4 regions of the Thiopseudomonas acetoxidans genome follow, and region 4 is predicted to be linked to each of the others. Evidence: predicted binding sites of a transcription regulator. Region 4 holds the regulator's gene; each other region holds the start of a gene.

Region 1 (4,409 bases), on a different contig from region 4:
TTACCAACGTTTTAATTACATTGAACAACGCCTAGTTGAACAGGGCAAAGAAATAACCGAATGCGATTTAGCTACTTTGGAATCGCTGTGGAATGCAGCCAAGCAAAGTTTGGCTAAATCATAAGTTTGAGGAAGTGGTGATGAGTTTATCCTTGCGCGATCAGTTGCTGAAAGCTGGGCTAGTTAACGAAAAACAAGCGAAGCAGGCCGAACGGCAAAAAAGGAAAGAAAAACGTTTAGTACATAAAGGGCAAGCTGAAGCTGATAACTCAAGCCAAGAAGCAGCTGCCCAAGCGCTTGCAGATAAAGCTAAACGCGATCAAGAACTTAATCAGCAGCAGCAAGAAAAAGCAGAAAAAAAAGCCCGTGCTGCACAAATCAAACAGCTGATTGAGAGCAGTCGTTTGCCCAAACTCGATACAGATGACTATTACAACTTTGTGGATCAGAAAAAAGTTAAGCGTATTGCTGTCAATGAGTTGGTGCGTAATAAACTCAGCAGCGGAAGTTTAGCCATTGTGACTCACGGTGGCGGGTATGAAATTATTCCCCGTGATGCAGCAGTAAAGATTGAAGAGCGCGATCCGCGCAGGATTGTGCTGTTAAATGTAGCCACTGAAACACCGGATGAAGACGATCCCTATGCAGCATATCAGGTGCCGGATGATTTAATGTGGTAAAGCCAAGGATAGGGCTGTTATTGCGCGCTAATTGCTGATATGAGCGCGCAGTTATACCTCGGTAACAGTAGTTGTACACAGATTAAATTGATGTTGCGTTAAGCTGCGCTAAAAAACACTAAATCATGCAATGATTTTTCATGTGGGCACAAGTTGCTGATTTAGTAGGACTTTTAGTCAGTGCCTAAAAAAGCAGCAAACCGCCCTAGAACCAATGCAGTCAAGAGGAAGCTGGTTTTGTCAGCATGATATGCACAGAGTTATCCACAGTATTTGTGGATGCATTGTGTAAGCCTATGGTGCATATGGCTTTGCATAGAATAAGCCCCTGAAAATTGTCGTTTTTGATAAGTGTTTTTGAGTTAGGTCGCAAACTCCCCAACATAAAATGCTGTTGATACTGGGGTGAAAAAAGTGCTGTCATGGACACTCAACGGCTGACAGTTCAATCAATCGGGTCGAGGTCTATATGCGTATTTTAATATCTGGCGGTACAGGTTTTATTGGTAAAGCGCTTTGCCCACTGTTAGTCAGCCAAGGACACCAGCTGATTTTGTGGACGCGGCAAACCAAACCAGTGTTGCCACAGGGTGTGACTGAGTTTGTTAATCAGTTAAGCGAGTTAGAACCTGATTCTGTGCACGCCGTGATTAATTTGGCCGGCGCAGGAATTGCCGATAAACGCTGGTCGTCCGCACGCAAACAGCTATTGATAAGTTCTAGAGTTAACACAACTGAACAGTTGGTGGAGTGGATGAAGGCGCAAGCTACTCCTCCCAAGGTTCTCGTATCGGCCTCCGCCGTGGGTTATTACGGTGAGCAGGGTGATAAAACGGTTACCGAGCAAACCCAACCAAGTGACGGCTTTACACATGAACTTTGTGCCGCTTGGGAGAAAGCCGCTTTAGCCGCCGAGGCTTTGGGCGTACGCGTTTGTTTAGTACGCACGGGTGTGGTGCTGGGTAAAGGGGGTGGCTCTTTAAGCAAAATGCTTCCGGCTTTTCAATTGGGTTTGGGCGGTCGATTGGGTAAGGGCCAGCATTGGTTCCCTTGGATCCATCTTGAAGATATGGCCAGAGTGTATGCATGGCTGGTAGACACTGAGCGAGCGCGTGGCGTATTTAATGCCAGTGCCCCCAATCCTGTAACTAATGCCGATTTCACGCAATCCTTAGGCGCTGCATTACGCCGACCCACTCTGCTCCCTATGCCGGAAAAGGTGTTGAGGTTATTGTTTGGTGAGCTGGCTGAACTGCTGCTGGTTAGCGATAAAATGCTGCCACAGCGTTTATTAGATGAAGGCTTCAAATTTAACTACCCTGAGCTTGAGGGCGCTTTAGCGCAGATTTATTAAAGTGCGTTTGCAGCTCTAATTCAGTACTGAAAATCAGAATCTTAGATTTTTATTTGTAAGTTTCGAAAAGTCCTTACTACTTTTAGTGGGTGGTGTTTGCTTACTCAGTGCTTTTGCGTATAAAAAATAGGTGATAAAGTGTGTCGGTTGTCACAGTACAGGCTTGGTTGAAGCTGTATGTGTGGCATGCGTCTTGCAAGTTATTCATGTGCGCGATGCTGGATGCCAATTTTATGGCATGTGCGAGTAATTATTGTTATAAAAATAAAGCAATAATTTAATTAACGGCTATTTGCTCAAGGTTTTAACGGGTAAGCCGAATACACTTACAGTCGACACGATTTTCAAAACTAAAAGCTCCTGTAAAGGAACCTGCAACTTTTAGGTTATAAAAAAGAGAAGTACCTTGAGGGTTAAAGCATGAGCCAAGTGCCAAAAACAAAACACATGTCAGTGCAGACCAAAATAAACATTGCAATGCTGTCGGTTTTTTTTGTGATGATGTCGGCTTCTTTGCTTTTTTCTGCGAGCAATGAAAAACAGCTAGTGCTCGAAGTTGTTGAGCAACAAACCAAAGACGCTGCAGATACGTACTTTGACAGCATTAACACCATGATGTTGACGGGTACTATGGCTCAGCGCGAAGTGTTACGCAGCAAGATTCTTGAGCGTCCTGGGGTAGTTGAGGCGCGGATTATTCGCAATGATGCGATTAACTCAATGTATGGTCCGGGCTATGACTATCAGGTTGCTCTAGATGAATTGGATGAGCGCGCGCTTAATGGCGATCCTGTGGTACATATTGATGACAGGCAAGGCTCGCGCATTTTAACGGTGATTAATCCTATATTGGCCGAAACAGATTATCGCGGCACTAATTGTTTGATGTGTCACATGGTGCCCGAAAATATGGTGGTAGGTGCGGTACGAATAAGCTATTCACTGGAAGCACTTGATGAGCAGGTGATGCAAAATATCCTGATGAGCGCTGCCATTCAGTTATTGCTGTTAATTGTTGGGCTGATTGTTATCATTTATATTGTTCGTCGAGTGGTTATTGTGCGTATTAACGCGATGCGCCAAACCATGGAAGAAATGACGCACGCTGACGATCTAAGCCGCACCGTAGAGGTACATGCCAAAGACGAAGTGGGCGCTATGGGTGAGACCTTTAACCGCATGATCGGTAAGTTCCGCCATAGTCTCAATGCTGTGTCGAGTGTTACGCAACGTTTGAGTCAAGTATCGGATCAGGTGGCTTCCGTTGCTGACGATACCCTTAAGGCTGTTGTAGCGCAGCGTACTGAAACTGACATGGTGGCTTCGGCCATGAATGAGATGAGCGCCACAGTGCAGCAGGTGGCGCAAAATGCAACACAGACTTCGCAGGCTTCACAGGGTGCAGACCAAGAAGCGAGCAACGGTGTGCTCGTTGCGCAAGAGGCGATAGAAGGTATACGTACGCTTATTAATGAGATCGAGAGCGCCGCACAGGTGGTTGCTCAGGTGGAAGGCGATACCGCCAATATTGCCAAGGTGTTAAGTGAAATCAAGGGTATTGCCGAACAAACCAACTTGTTGGCTTTGAATGCGGCCATCGAGGCAGCACGAGCGGGTGAGCAGGGTCGTGGTTTTGCTGTAGTAGCCGATGAGGTGCGTACTTTGGCGTCACGTACCCAGCATTCCACTGAAGAAATTCAAAACATGATTGAGCAGTTACAAAAAGGAGTTTCTAATGCAGTGACTGCTATGGGTGGCGCCCAAGACCGCGCTGGCTATGGTACGGAGCGCGTGGAGCGTGCCGCACAAAGCTTGCATGTCATTGCTGCAGAGGTGGCAACCATCAGCGATATGAACATGCAAATCGCGACTGCAGCTGAGGAGCAGTCTTCAGTGGCTGATGAAATCAACCGTAATGTAACTACGATCAGCCAGATTGCGGACGAGACTTCAGCAGGGGCGACTAAAACATCGCAGAACAGCGAAGAGTTGGTGCGCCTAGCCGCCGAGTTAAACCATTTGGTTGGACAATTTAAACTCTAACCCACAAGTCACCTTTTAAGCCCTGCCATTGGTAACAATAGCAGGGCTTTTTTTATGGCTTTATGGCTTCATTTAAAGCGTTGATACTGCGTGTTATTTGCGCTCGATAGGCTTGAAATTCTTGTGCGAGCCCAACCTGTTCAGCGTGAATCTTATCCAGTTCTTGTTGCAGCTTTTGTAAGGCCAACTGATTGCTATGGTACTGCTTGAGTTGTTCATTGAGCTGTTCAGAGTGCTGGGCTAAGGCTTCAAGCTCAGCATGGATTAGGGTTAACTGTTGATTATGGGTTTGGTTAACCTCCAACTGCTGGGATTGCTGTTGCTGAAAAACT
Region 2 (4,409 bases), on a different contig from region 4:
ATAATCATTTTGAACATTTAAATCTCTTGCGCCAACAACATACTCAACTGCACACCCACCAAACTTATTTAAAAAATTCTGCAGCACGTACAAACCTTTAGAATTCATCAAATAAAAAGCAACTTTCATTTAATTACCACTCTCAAAAATACTTTCCAACTGACTAATAAAGTTCTCTTTCGAAAAATGCTGTTTAATCTTGTCTCTATTACCGCTCACATCTAAAACACTTAAGTCTTTTATTTCTTCCGCATCACCAACTGTTATTTGCTTATTTTGAAAAAACTGCCACTGCGTGGTATCACTGCGCATATAAACTGTTTTACCCAGCCCCAATAAAGTTATGGTGTTACCCATCGCTTGCTGTCGCTTATGGTTAAAGATCGCTATATCGATGGTACCCAGCAGCTTTAAATATTCATCAAACGGCATGAATTTAGTCAGCGGCTTAAATTTATCACCAAACCATTCTTTACCCTGCTTAATAACTTTTTGGGCATGCTCATGATTTCCATATGAAAGCGGGCAATAGATAGCGATATCTTGTTCTTTAAAAGGCAAAAGCTTTTCAAGAGCTTTAAGGTGGTTATTGCTTGGATCAGCAGAGTTACCTACCAAAATATTTTTGGTTTCACCTTGCTTGGCTGGGACTTCATACGACTTATACACATAAAGATCGCCGCCCCATATAGCCCAATAGCATTTTCTCAAAAGCCAAGGGGTGAAGAAGAGAACAAAGATAAGCTTTATATCAAATAAACCATGCAGTATTAATTTATCTGACCTGTGCATTTTGAGTAGCGCAACGAAATAAAATTTCAGTCTTTCTATTATTTTACGCTCATAAACTTTTACATTTTGGTCGTGAGGGATGTTACCCATACCTAAATGTAATAAAAACACATGCTGATTAAAATCAAAACTTTTTTTAATCAGTTCAATAAATGGTGGCAGCAATTTGTCATAAATTCCGACATGAAGAATCTTCATTTTCTTTCAACCAAATCCAACAAATACTACCCATAACTATTTTTGCTTAAGGCTTGCCCTTGTTCTCGTAGCTGTTCTTTGCTTAGCCAGCCGTTGTTATAGGCGATTTCTTCCAGGCAGGCAATTTTGTAGCCTTGGCACTTCTCAATTGTTTCGACAAAGAGGCTGGCTTCAAGCAGGCTTTCGTGGGTTCCGCTATCAAGCCAGGCAAAACCGCGACCCAGTAACTCTACATGCAAATTGCCGCGTTGCAAATAAGCCTGGTTGATGCTGGTGGTTTCCAGTTCGCCGCGGCGGATGGTTTTAGCTAATTGGCCAGTTCAACATGTTAACTTTCATATAAAAAAGGCCCACAACTTGTGCGGGCCTTTTTTGATTCCCGCCCCTTGCGGGGCGGTCTGGGTTTGCGGTTTAGCGCAGCAGACTGAGGACTGCTTGTGGCAGTTGGTTGGCCTGAGCCAGAATCGCGGTACCGGCTTGCTGCAGAATCTGCTGCTTACTTAGGTTGGCAGTTTCTGAGGCGAAGTCAGTGTCTTTGATGCGACCACGAGCACCCGAGACGTTTTCTGCGATATTTTGCAGGTTGGATATGGTGTTTTCAAAGCGATTTTGTACTGCACCGAGATCTGCACGCTGGGCATCGATGCTTTGAATTGCCTGATCAATCGTTAGGATGGCCTTCTGCGCACCTGTAACAGTTTCAAGTGACAAATCTTTAATAGCTGCATCTTTTACAACACCTACATTTCCACTACTCACTACAGCCTTATTGATAGCACCACTGGCTGCTACAGCTCCAGAAGTTATGTAGCTTATGGATTCAATATCACCCGCTGCTGCACCTATTGTATCTTTCGATAGAACATCAAAGCCACCAGCTGCGTTTTCATGCACCCCAATACCGATGTTAGCATCGTTGATAGTTGTTGCTATTAACTGATTTAGCTCTTCTTTTGACTCACCACCATTAATAGCTACTGAAATCACCTGAGCTTCGGTTGTACCTGATGTTTTTACCGCTAAGTTTAGAAACTTGTCAGTACTAGCTGCACCCGAAGCTGCACCGCTTAGTGTTCCTGAACTGTAAGTGGATTTTAGCGAACTAGTACTCATCTCATCAATCTTCACGCTGATGCTTTCGTTAGCCGCCGAACCCACTTGGAACGTCGTGGTACCAAAACCACCATCCAGTAGCTTTTTACCACCAAAGCTGGTGGTGTTGGCAATACGATCTAGCTCTTTTTTCAGCTCGTTCACTTCACCATTAAGCGCTTTACGCTCATCGGCACTGTTAGAGCCGTTAGCTGATTGCAGCGCCAAGTCACGCATACGCTGCAAAATACTGGTGGACTGCTCCAGCGCACCCTCAGCGGTTTGCGCCATGGAGATACCGTCGTTAGAGTTTTTAACGGCTACGTTTAGGCCATTAATCTGGCTGGTCAAGCGGTTAGCAATTTGCAAGCCCGCGGCATCGTCCTTAGCGCTGTTAATACGCGAACCCGTAGAAAGACGCTGCAAAGAGACAGACAACTGATTGGTAGATGCGTTTAGGTTACGCTGAGTGTTTAACGCGGAAACGTTAGTATTAACGGATAGTGCCATGATGTTGTCCTCCACTGGACGTTTTACATTAAAAAGCTTAAGTACCGTGCCTTAAGCTTGAAATCATACTTGCTTGATTAGTTTATCGGTCTGGGTTAAAAAAACTTTAATATTTTTTTTACAGATAAAACAAAGTTCTTTTTTCTGCTTTGTGTTGCATGTATTTGCCGCCCTAACCAAGCCGAACACTAGCTTTAGGTGTTAGCCCTCAAGCATCCAGTTAGTATGAAGCTTGGCCTGCTTGTTGTTCTTCTTGATAATGGCCAACTGCCTGTGCCTGCGATTGGTATACCACAAACAATACATTCTAGTCGACGCTGATTAATTTTACACTCGGCAAACAACTTTATTTCAAGTGAAACTGGGCGCTCAACCTTGAGGGCTGTGGAAAATGCTTATCAATAAGTGTAATGCTAGAAAACTGTACAGCCAACTCAGACAATATCGCTAGAGTTTAAACGAGCCGCAGAAGCGGCACATAATAAGACTAGTCCGCCCTAGCCCCGCTCTGGGTGATAGCCAATCCTAAACCCACCCCAATGCTTGCCGTGTACATAGATAGGCACGGAGAGGTCGTGCATGTGCTCGCCGGTTTCGCGAATGTAGGTTTGCAAGAGTAATGGTTTTTGGTGATTGCCGCTGCGGCTGCCGACCTTGTCATTGAAAATACGCTTAGTGCGGTTATTTAAGTAATCGCGCTCTTTATCGCCCGTTAATGGCTGGCTGTACTGGGTGTTGTGCGTACCAATATAGCCTTCCTGAGTGGCCGAGATAGCAAATACTGCGCCCGGGTGCTTTTGCAAAACAGGCTCTTGGATTTCCGGTAATACCGAATCGGTATAGCTGTCGAAGCTTGTGCGGTACTTCTGTGGGTGCGTATTAGGAATAGGCTGATAATTACGGTCAAAAAGCGCGCCTTGGGTGATCACACCCTTGTCTATATCTTGCTCAAATCTTTTACCTATGGCTTCTGCTGCATCACGTGCTAGCTGATACACATCTTGGTGGTACTGCGACAGGCTAATTTCTGATAAACGCTCGCTAATACGTTCAGTTTGCTCTTCTAACGACAAGGCAGCTTGGCTCAGCTGCTCCGTTTGCACGTCGCTGACTGATAAATCCTGACGCATAGTGGCCACCGAGCCAAATAACTCATCCAAACGCAAACGGTTATTTTGTGTGCCGCCAGCAATTTCTGACATCTGCGCCTCAACGTTAGTCGCTAATCGCGTAATAGTATCCAGCTGCTCGCCCGCTGTTTCGACCAAGCCGACGCTATCATTTAGCTCAGCCATCAATCGTTGTAATTGCTCTGCTACCTGAGTCGTGTGGCGTTGAATGTCGGTCACCATGGTGTCCACTTCTTCAGTGGCTGCTGCAGTGCGACCGGCTAAACTGCGTACTTCATCAGCCACTACAGCAAAGCCGCGACCGTACTCTCCCGCACGCGCGGCTTCAATCGCCGCATTCAGTGCTAACAGGTTGGTTTGACTGGCAATTTCTTGAATCACCGAGGTGACTTGTTGAATTTCCTTACTGCGTTGACTCAGGCTATCAACCAACGCGCTGTTTTCAATAGCCTGCTGACTCAACTGCTGCATGCCGGCAATGCTTTTATGCAATCCCGCCTGCCCCGACTCACTATGCTCACGCACTTCACTAGCAGCTTCCAAACCGCTTTCACTTAACTGCGCGGTCTGCTGTTCAGTGACAATCATCTGCTGCGCACCGGCTTCAATGCTGGCGGATGTCTGCACCAAGGATTCCAGCTTCTGCCTTAACTGTACTGCCGAGTGACTCACACCTGCGGCGGTGAG
Region 3 (4,409 bases), on a different contig from region 4:
CTCACGCATTGGCTTGGTCTGCTCTATAACCTGCTCTTTAGACTGATTCACTTCTTCGTTGGTTAAACCCGTCTCCGTGCCTTCAATTTCTTCTTGTGCACGCTTAGTCAGAACCAAAATATCAATGCGGCGATTTACAGGATTATATGGGTCTTTGCGATCAAACAACATAGACGATGCATAACCAGAAACACGCGCAATCTGCGCTTCCTCAAGCCCACCAGAGCGTAAAGCACGTCTGGCCGAATTGGCACGGCTGGCTGATAGCTCCCAGTTACCAAACTCTGCTGCACCCGAGTAGGGCTTAGCATCTGTGTGACCGCCGATGCTGATTTTATTAGGCACGGCGCGGAATGAGCCAGCCATCATATAAAGAATATCTTCAAAGTGCGGTTGCAGCTTGGCACTGCCTAAGGAAAACATGGGCCGGTTTTCCGCGTCGGAAATCTGAATACGCAAGCCATCTTGAGTGATAGCAAGCGATATTTGATCAAGATAAGGCTCTAGCTCTTTGCTTTCTTCTAACTTATTTTGCAACTCAAGCAATAATAAGTTTAGCCGCTCCTGCTCTAATTGCTCCAACAGGTTAGCGCTTTCTTTATCCAAGCCTTGCGATTGCTCTGTATCAACACGCAAGCTAATTTCATCATTGATTTCCGGATTGATAGTCGAGGTTGCAGAGGGTGTTGGCGTGCCGCCCAAGTCAATCACATAGGGACTGGCGCTTTGACTGTAACCAACGGGGTCTTGGAAATAACCAGAAATAGCTTTTAATTGCTCAGGTGTCGCTGAAGATAGCAGCCACATCACCAAGAAAAAAGCCATCATCGCTATAGCAAAGTCAGCAAACGCAATTTTCCATGAGCCTCCATGGCTACCACCTGAGACCTTTTTTACACGCTTAATTATTATGGGTTGGTTACCACCGCTCACTGACTAACTCCTGTCTTAACCGCCGCGAACGGCTTGCTCAAGCTCAATAAAGTTAGGTCGGTTAGCAGGCAGTAAGACCTTGCGACCAAATTCAACCGCTAAGCTGGGCGGCAAGCCTGAGGCTGAAGCCACCAAGGTTGCTTTGATCGCTTCGTACAAATTCAGCTCTTGCTTACCATCGTAATCCAGACTCGCGGCCAATGGCCCAACAAACCCGTAGGACGCCAAAATGCCTAAAAACGTACCTACCAGAGCCGCACCGACGTGACGACCAATTTCATTTTGCTCCGCTTCACCCAGCATCGCCATGGTCACCACAATACCCAAAACAGCAGCAACGATACCAAAACCCGGCAGCCCATCAGCAACCTGGTGTACAGCATGGCCCGGATGCTCCAGCTCACTTTTAAGGCTGTCGAGTTCCATATCGAACAACCCTTCAAACTCGTGGGGCGCCATATTACCGGTCGACATAATACGCAGATAATCACAGACAAACTCAGTCATGCGCTGGTCTTTTAATATGGCTGGATATTTACTAAAAATAGCACTAGCTGCTGGATCTTCGATATCCGACTCAATCGCCATCATGCCTTCACGTCGGCTTTTGTTGAGCACTTCATACAGCATTTTCAACACATCCAAATACAGTGTTTTATTAATGCGTGTTCCAAACATTTGTAAAGATTTTTTAACAACGTGACTTACGGTTTTGTTAGGGTTTGCCTGCATGAAAGCACCAAAGGCAGCACCAAGAATAATCAGCACCTCAAAAGGTTGGATAATGGCTGCAATCTGCCCTCCGGATAAAACGTATCCTCCCAACACACTACCAAAAACAACTAAAATCCCTACAATTTTTATCATAAAAAATCACACATTCTCGTTATCAAATTGTCTCATTGGCGTAGCTACTTAAAAAGCCATTTGGGTGCTAAACTGGTCCTGTTGCAATGGTAGATTATGCCATATTAAGCAAATATATAATATCTAACTCAGCAACAATCACCACATATCGGCCAAGATAGGAATATCTTAACCTCAATCAAGAGCTTCTGAAAAACGTTACCGAGGACGCTAACACAAGGCGCAACGACCAACGGGAGTAACAGCCAAAGGCTGACCTGAAGGGCGAGCGCTAGCGAGTCAAAACGTACGAAAAAGCGCAGTTTGTTTACATAAGTAAATAAGCATTATTCGCTTCGCTCCCCCTTCGGGACGTGCTAAAGCACGTTCAATCTAAAGATTGTGAGTACGTTTTTTAACGCGGTGGTAGCTAGACAGGTAGTTATTTAAAGGCTTCTCAAAATTAAGTCGCGGATTATAGTCCTTTTAGATGCGTAACAACACACCTAAACCCACACCAAAAAAGCTAAACGAATGGTTAGCTCTTTTAGACAATACAAAGCTGCCTGTTCCAAGCGGTCACAAGCGACGTGTGGAAACTGCGCTAAGCAATCCACGCAGCAGTTTAGGTGATATCGCTCAGGTTATAAGTTCCGCCCCTTCGATTGCGCTTATTTTCTTCCGCGAAGCCAATAAGCAACACAGCTCATTTAGCAAGCCTGCCCAGCATTTAGAAGCCGCCTTGACCCGACTAGGCATGACCCAATGTAAACAGCTTTTAAGCCGGTTAGACGACACACCCGAAGCAGAGATACACAAGCCTCTTAGACAGCTTTGGCTTATCAGCCAGCATGCTAATGCACAGGCCAATGCGCTCTTTGCCACCAAACTGGCTAGGATCTGGCAGGATATTCACTGGGGCAGCCTATTATTTCTTTCCCCTTTATGGCCGTTACTCACGCGCCATCCAGAGCTGTTCAAGCTGTGGGAGCAGCGCGTATTGGGCAATAAAGAGCCACAGTATAAAGTGGAACATGAATTATTTGGTACGTCCTTAACCTTATTGTGTCAAGCTTTGGCCGAGCGCTGGTCACTACCAGAGTGGGTTATTGAGGCGCACCGCATGCTTAACCAAAAGCGCCACATAATGGTGCGCACCCTCAGAGTTGCCAAATTACACGCACAGCCTTTAAAGCAGCAGCGGTTACTGGATGAGCAGAAAGATATTTTCCTTTGGTTTAGACAGCCTGCCAACACCATTATTTTGGCTAACGGCCTAGCAATAGACGCCCATTACTCTTGGTCACATGAGCATTGTTTACGCTGGCAACGATTTACCGCCCTATTCCTTGGTTGGCCGCTAGATAAAGTGCAAAAACACACACATCTAAATGCAGTGGAGCATGCCCGCCAACTAGGCAAGACGGATTTATGGCATCCCGCGCAAGCCTTACTCTGGCCATGGACAGCACGCCGTATCTGCAGACCTAAAAATGGCTTGCTAGCTCAGGACAGTGACCCACAACACTTACTGCCACCCACCACAGAAGACCTTAAAGACTGGCAACAGCAAGCCCAAAGCATGCTACAAAGACCCAGCCCTTTCGTTAACCATGCTCAATTACTGGAAAGTATGGCAAAAATGCTGGAAACGCTTGGTTTATCACGTATAGCGATGATTGCAATATCGGCAAAAACACAACAATTACGTCCTATTTACCAGCGCGGCTTTGCGTTTGCGTTGCAGCAACCCTTAACGCAAACAGCACAAAGTCCGTTCATGCAAAAGCTGCTCAAGAAAAACACTCAGCTGTATGTGCAGGATAAAAACCTGGCCCAACTACAAACACATTTAAGCCAAGACTTTACTGCGGCTATCGACAGCAGCCACTTTGTGATGGGCACGCTATGTTTGGACTATCAGCCCATAATGCTCATTATTGCTGATGCACAAAACCGGCAACTGCACGCCAATAGCCTTAAGGTGTTTAACGCCAGTTGCCGATATTTTGAACAAGCTTTAACCATTATGCGGTGCCGCACTTAACTCAGTTGCAGCACCAGTTTACCGTTCACCTGATTACTGGCTAGGCGTTCAAACGCAGCTACCGCATCGGTAAAGTCAAACACCTCTTCAGCTTGTGGCGTCAACTTACCCGCCGCAAACAGCGGCCAAACTTGATCTTTCAACGACTGTATCAGCGCCGCCTTAAAGTCATCATCACGTGTGCGCAGCGTTGACCCTATTAGCTGCACACGCTTGCCTAATAGCTGAGCCAAATCCAGCTCCACACGGCGCCCACCCATTAAACCTATATTCACCCAACGGCCGTCCACCGCCATCATTTTTAGGTTTTGCACCGCATAGCTCGCACCCACGGGATCGAGAATAACGTTAAAGGGCGCAAAGTCTTGCAGCCCCTCAATTCCATTACCGCGTAAAACACCGCCTTTGGCTCCTAAGGACTGGCAATACTCTAAACGTTCCTGACTGCCTACACTTACCCAGCAGTCGATACCCTGCGCCTTGCACAGCTGAATAGCGGCAGAACCCACGCCACTAGCACCCGCATGAATAAGCACTTTATCGCCCGCTGTTGCTTGACCGAGTTGAAACACATTCAACCAAG
Region 4 (4,409 bases):
ACATACCCTTTTCTACTGCTTTAGCGCGCAGAATGTCAGCATCCATGCCTTTACCGTCATCAGTAATCATCAACAGGATATGGTCCCCTTCCTGCGCCGCAGAAAGAACAACCTTACCTTCACGGTTTTTACCTGCTGCTTCGCGCTCATCAGGCATCTCAATACCATGATCCACAGAGTTACGTACCAAGTGCACCAGTGGGTCTGCCAGTGCTTCAACAAGGTTTTTGTCTAAGTCAGTTTCTTCACCAATCAGCTCAAGTCTGATATCTTTTTTGAGGCTGCGCGCCATGTCACGTACCAAGCGCGGGAAACGGCCAAATACTTTTTTGATGGGTTGCATGCGGGTTTTCATGACCGCTGTTTGTAGATCACCTGTGACCACATCCAAGTTAGCCACTGCTTTACCCATATCTTCATCGCCACTTTCGACACCCAGGCGAACCAAACGGTTACGCACCAACACTAGCTCGCCGACCATATTCATAATGTCATCGAGTCTTGCGGTATCAACACGTACTGTTGTTTCTTCAGCCGCAGCAACGCGTTGAGCGACTGGCGCTTTATTGGCAGGTGCAGCGGCTTCTTTGGCAGGTTTGGCAGACAAAGGCGCTGCTTTTTTGGGAGTTGTTTTGTCAGCCGGTGCGGCTTTAACTTCGACCGACTCAGTGTTTGTTACCGCAACGTCAAACTTGCCTTTGCCGTGCAACTGATCAAGTAAATTCTCAAATTCGTCATCACTGATATTATCGGACGCTACCGTTGCGGGTGTATCAGCCTGTGTCTGATCTGGCTTAGAGGTTACCGGTGCTTCAACTTGAAACTTTCCTGAGCCATGTAGCTGATCTAATAAATCCTCGAATTCATCATCCGTTATTTCATCTGAGCTGGACGCTGCCTTAGTAGCTGCTGGCCCCTGCAACTCATCGAGTAAAGCTTCAAATTCATCGTCCGTTATAATGTCATTATTTTGAACAGTAGTATCAGCCTCCTGACCAGCTGCTTCGAGCATTTGCTGAAACTCTGCGTCAGCATCATCTTCGCTGTACTCTTGTTCAGGTGCTGCAACCACGCTGTCCTCAACGGCTGCACCCTCAGGCTCAGCTAATAGAGCTAATTCAGCTAACAGCTCTGGCGGCGCTGGGGTTAATTGAACTCCTTCACGCACTTCATTAAACATGCTAATAACGCTATCTAGAGCCTGTAGAACCACATCCATCAGTTCTGGAGTTACCGTGCGTTCGCCTTTACGTAAAATATCGAAGACGTTTTCGGCAATATGGCAACAATCAACCAATTCGGTTAACTGTAAAAAACCCGCACCACCCTTTACGGTATGAAATCCACGGAAGATAGCATTCAGTAGATTCATGTCATCAGGGCTGCTTTCTAGTTCAACCAGTTGTTCTGATAACAGCTCTAGAATTTCACCTGCTTCTACGAGAAAGTCTTGGAGGATCTCTTCATCGGCTTCAAAGCTCATTTATTTTGCCCCCTAAAGTCCCAAACTTGATAGCAAATCATCCACATCAACCTGATCAGCTACTACATCGTCATTATCGGCACGTATTTGCGGACCTTCACCCATAATCATAGCTTTATGTTTATCTATAGCTTTTCTTAAATCTTCGGGTGAATGTTCAATACCGGCAACGCGATCAACAGTGCTTGCCATAACAACCAGCTTCAGCAAGCTCTCTTCCATATCTGTTATTAGCGTAGAAACTCGCTTGATGACCTGCCCAGTAAGGTCTTGGAAGGACTGCGCCAATAAAATCTCATTCAAGTTACTTGATAACTCATCGCTATCATGCAAGCCGCGCTCTAAGTATGTTTCTACCCGCTTGGCTAGTTCCCTAAACTCTGCCGCCGACATGTCGCGCTGCATAAAGCGTCGCCAATCAACCGTCAAACTTTGTGCTTCGTAGCTAATATAGTTCGCAAATGGCGCGCTCTTCTCAACCAAGTCAATAGTGTCATTGGCTGCTTTTTCTGTCATTTTGACGACATACTTCAATCGTTCATTCGCATCGGTAATCTGCGACATTTCTTCCGCATGAGGACTGCTTGGATCAACTTGCAGATCCAGCAAGGCACCGTGTAATTCGCGGGTTAACTTGGCCACCTCATCATAAAGTGCCCGATCACGCACCAAGTTAATTTTACCAATAACTCGCACCGCCTCTTCCCAGTTTTGCTCGGCAAGACTCGCTTGCAAATCATCGGCATTTTGTTGAACCGCTTGTTGTAATTGAGTTACCGCACACTTATCTACCGTCATGGTTGCTCCATTAACCGTATCAACCATTAACTCGCTCAAAAATCTTCTCGATTTTGTCTTTCAGTGCTTGCGCAGTAAAGGGTTTAACTACATAGCCATTTACCCCAGCCTGAGCCGCTTCGATGATTTGATCGCGCTTAGCCTCAGCAGTAACCATCAACACGGGGAGATGCTTGAGCTTATCATCGGCACGTACGGCCTTTAAAAGATCAAGTCCCGACATGATTGGCATATTCCAGTCAGTGACCAAAAAATCAAATCCCCCGCTGTGGAGCATGGGTAGTGCTGTAGCACCATCATCTGCTTCAGCTGTATTGGTAAACCCTAGGTCACGCAAGAGGTTCTTGATGATCCGGCGCATTGTTGAAAAGTCATCAACAATGAGGATTTTCATGTTTTTATCCAAGGCAACCTCCAAAGAGCTCTATACTGAACACAACAAAAACCATATTTGCATTATCTCAACTATGCCACTCTGCTAGTCGCGCTCTAAGACGTGCTGCACACTGGCTGTGTAATTGGCTCACTCGTGATTCACTAATCCCGAGCACCACCCCAATTTCTTTTAAATTCAACTCTTCGCTGTAATACAAAGAAAGCACTAATTGCTCACGTTCCGGCAGACCTTCTATTGCTTGAGCCAGCGCTTGTTTAAATTTTTCTTGTTCAATTTCTCGACCTGGCCCCCGATGACTTACTTGTAAATCTGGCTGTGCTCCATCTTCTTGCAAACCATCGAAGCTAAATAATCTACTGCCCTGTGTATCCGCCAAGATCGCGTGATACTCTTCTAGACTCATATCTAATTCGGCCGCAACCTCTTTGTCTTGAGCGTCTTTACCTGTACGCGACTCAACTTTTCTTACGGCTTCACTCACCATGCGTGTATTTCTATGTACAGAACGAGGCACCCAATCACCTTTGCGCATCTCGTCTAGCATCGCTCCGCGGATACGTATTCCAACAAATGTTTCAAAACTTGCACCCTTACTAGAATCGTATTTTTTGGCCGCTTCTAATAAACCTATCATTCCTGCTTGAATCAGATCATCAACTTGAACGCTTGCTGGGAGTCTGGCCAGCATGTGGTAAGCAATTCGCTTAACCAAAGGAGCATGCTGTTCAACCAGCAATGTTTGTTCATCCCTAGCTTGCGCTGTGGCATACATTTGCAAACCTTTGGCTACTGTCATTGCAATTATTCCCGTCCTTATTATTGGCTCACTAAACGGTCCACAAAAAACTCCAAATGCCCTCGCGGTGTAGCAGGCAAAGGCCAACCATCTACTTTCTCTGCTATTGACTTGTAAGCTAGAGCGCACTTGGACCGCGGGAAAGCTTGGTAAACGGCTTTCTGCCTTTGCGCTGCCTTGCGTACAGTCTCATCATAGGGAATTGCACCCAAGTATTGCAGTGTAACATCATCTAAGAATCGTTCGGTAACATTTACCAGCTTGGCATAGATGCTGCGGCCTTCTTGCGGGCTATGTGCCATGTTAGCCAAAACACGAAAACGGGTCATGCCATGATCACGGCTGAGTAGTTTAATCAGCGCGTAAGCATCGGTAATAGAAGTTGGCTCGTCACATACCACCAGTATCACTTCTTGTGCTGCTCGCACGAAGCTGGTAACTGAGTCACCAATTCCAGCTGCCGTATCTATCACCAACATATCAATGCTATCGCCGATATCGCTAAAGGCTTGGATAAGACCCGCATGCTGTAGCGGCGTCATTTCAACCATACTTTTAGTACCTGATGAAGCGGGTACAATTCTTATTCCACCAGGTCCAGGCAGCAAAACATCACGCAAATCGCACTTACCATCCATTACTTCAGCCAACGTACGTTGTGGATTAAGACCCAATAAAACGTCCACGTTGGCCAAACCAAAGTCCGCATCCAACAACACTACACGACGCCCTAGATCAGCCAGAGCTAAGGATAGATTAACCGAAACGTTGGTTTTACCCACCCCGCCTTTGCCGCCAGTAACCGCCACTACTTGAACAGAATGTTTGTTTGTCATTTATTTAATACCTTGTATCTCAGTTAGTGCCGCTTAGCCGACTTGTCTAGCCGCTGCTTGATAAGAAGTTGCATACATTGCAGCCATTTCTTGCTCACC

What was found. Region 4 encodes FliA, which starts transcription of late flagellar genes. Its sites were predicted from a motif close to CTAAAGTTTNNNNNNNNNNNGCCGNTAA; they were not measured.
Region 1: a site for FliA is predicted at 2,330-2,357, ahead of QEZ41_RS06780 (methyl-accepting chemotaxis protein). Genes of this name have one in related genera too.
Region 2: a site for FliA is predicted at 2,675-2,702, ahead of QEZ41_RS11270 (flagellin). Genes of this name have one in related genera too.
Region 3: a site for FliA is predicted at 1,946-1,973, ahead of motA (flagellar motor stator protein MotA). Genes of this name have one in related genera too.

The regions. Positions count from the first base shown of each region.
Region 1 is NZ_JAUCDY010000006.1:132,336-136,744, forward strand. It holds gene mazG (nucleoside triphosphate pyrophosphohydrolase) at 1-124, shown strand, start outside; gene QEZ41_RS06770 (DUF2058 domain-containing protein) at 141-680, shown strand; gene QEZ41_RS06775 (TIGR01777 family oxidoreductase) at 1,150-2,034, shown strand; gene QEZ41_RS06780 (methyl-accepting chemotaxis protein) at 2,455-4,077, shown strand; gene QEZ41_RS06785 (coiled-coil domain-containing protein) at 4,130-4,409, opposite strand, start outside.
Region 2 is NZ_JAUCDY010000017.1:35,322-39,730, reverse strand. It holds gene QEZ41_RS11285 (formyltransferase family protein) at 1-129, opposite strand, end outside; gene QEZ41_RS11280 (TDP-N-acetylfucosamine:lipid II N-acetylfucosaminyltransferase family protein) at 130-990, opposite strand; partial or broken gene QEZ41_RS11275 (sugar phosphate nucleotidyltransferase) at 1,017-1,283, opposite strand; gene QEZ41_RS11270 (flagellin) at 1,402-2,592, opposite strand; gene QEZ41_RS11265 (methyl-accepting chemotaxis protein) at 3,090-4,409, opposite strand, start outside.
Region 3 is NZ_JAUCDY010000008.1:90,117-94,525, reverse strand. It holds gene motB (flagellar motor protein MotB) at 1-933, opposite strand, end outside; gene motA (flagellar motor stator protein MotA) at 949-1,800, opposite strand; gene QEZ41_RS08070 (HDOD domain-containing protein) at 2,270-3,826, shown strand; gene QEZ41_RS08065 (NAD(P)H-quinone oxidoreductase) at 3,823-4,409, opposite strand, start outside.
Region 4 is NZ_JAUCDY010000003.1:230,874-235,282, forward strand. It holds gene QEZ41_RS04310 (chemotaxis protein CheA) at 1-1,483, opposite strand, end outside; gene QEZ41_RS04315 (protein phosphatase CheZ) at 1,496-2,281, opposite strand; gene QEZ41_RS04320 (chemotaxis response regulator CheY) at 2,301-2,675, opposite strand; gene QEZ41_RS04325 (RNA polymerase sigma factor FliA) at 2,743-3,474, opposite strand; gene QEZ41_RS04330 (MinD/ParA family protein) at 3,495-4,310, opposite strand; gene flhF (flagellar biosynthesis GTPase FlhF) at 4,344-4,409, opposite strand, start outside.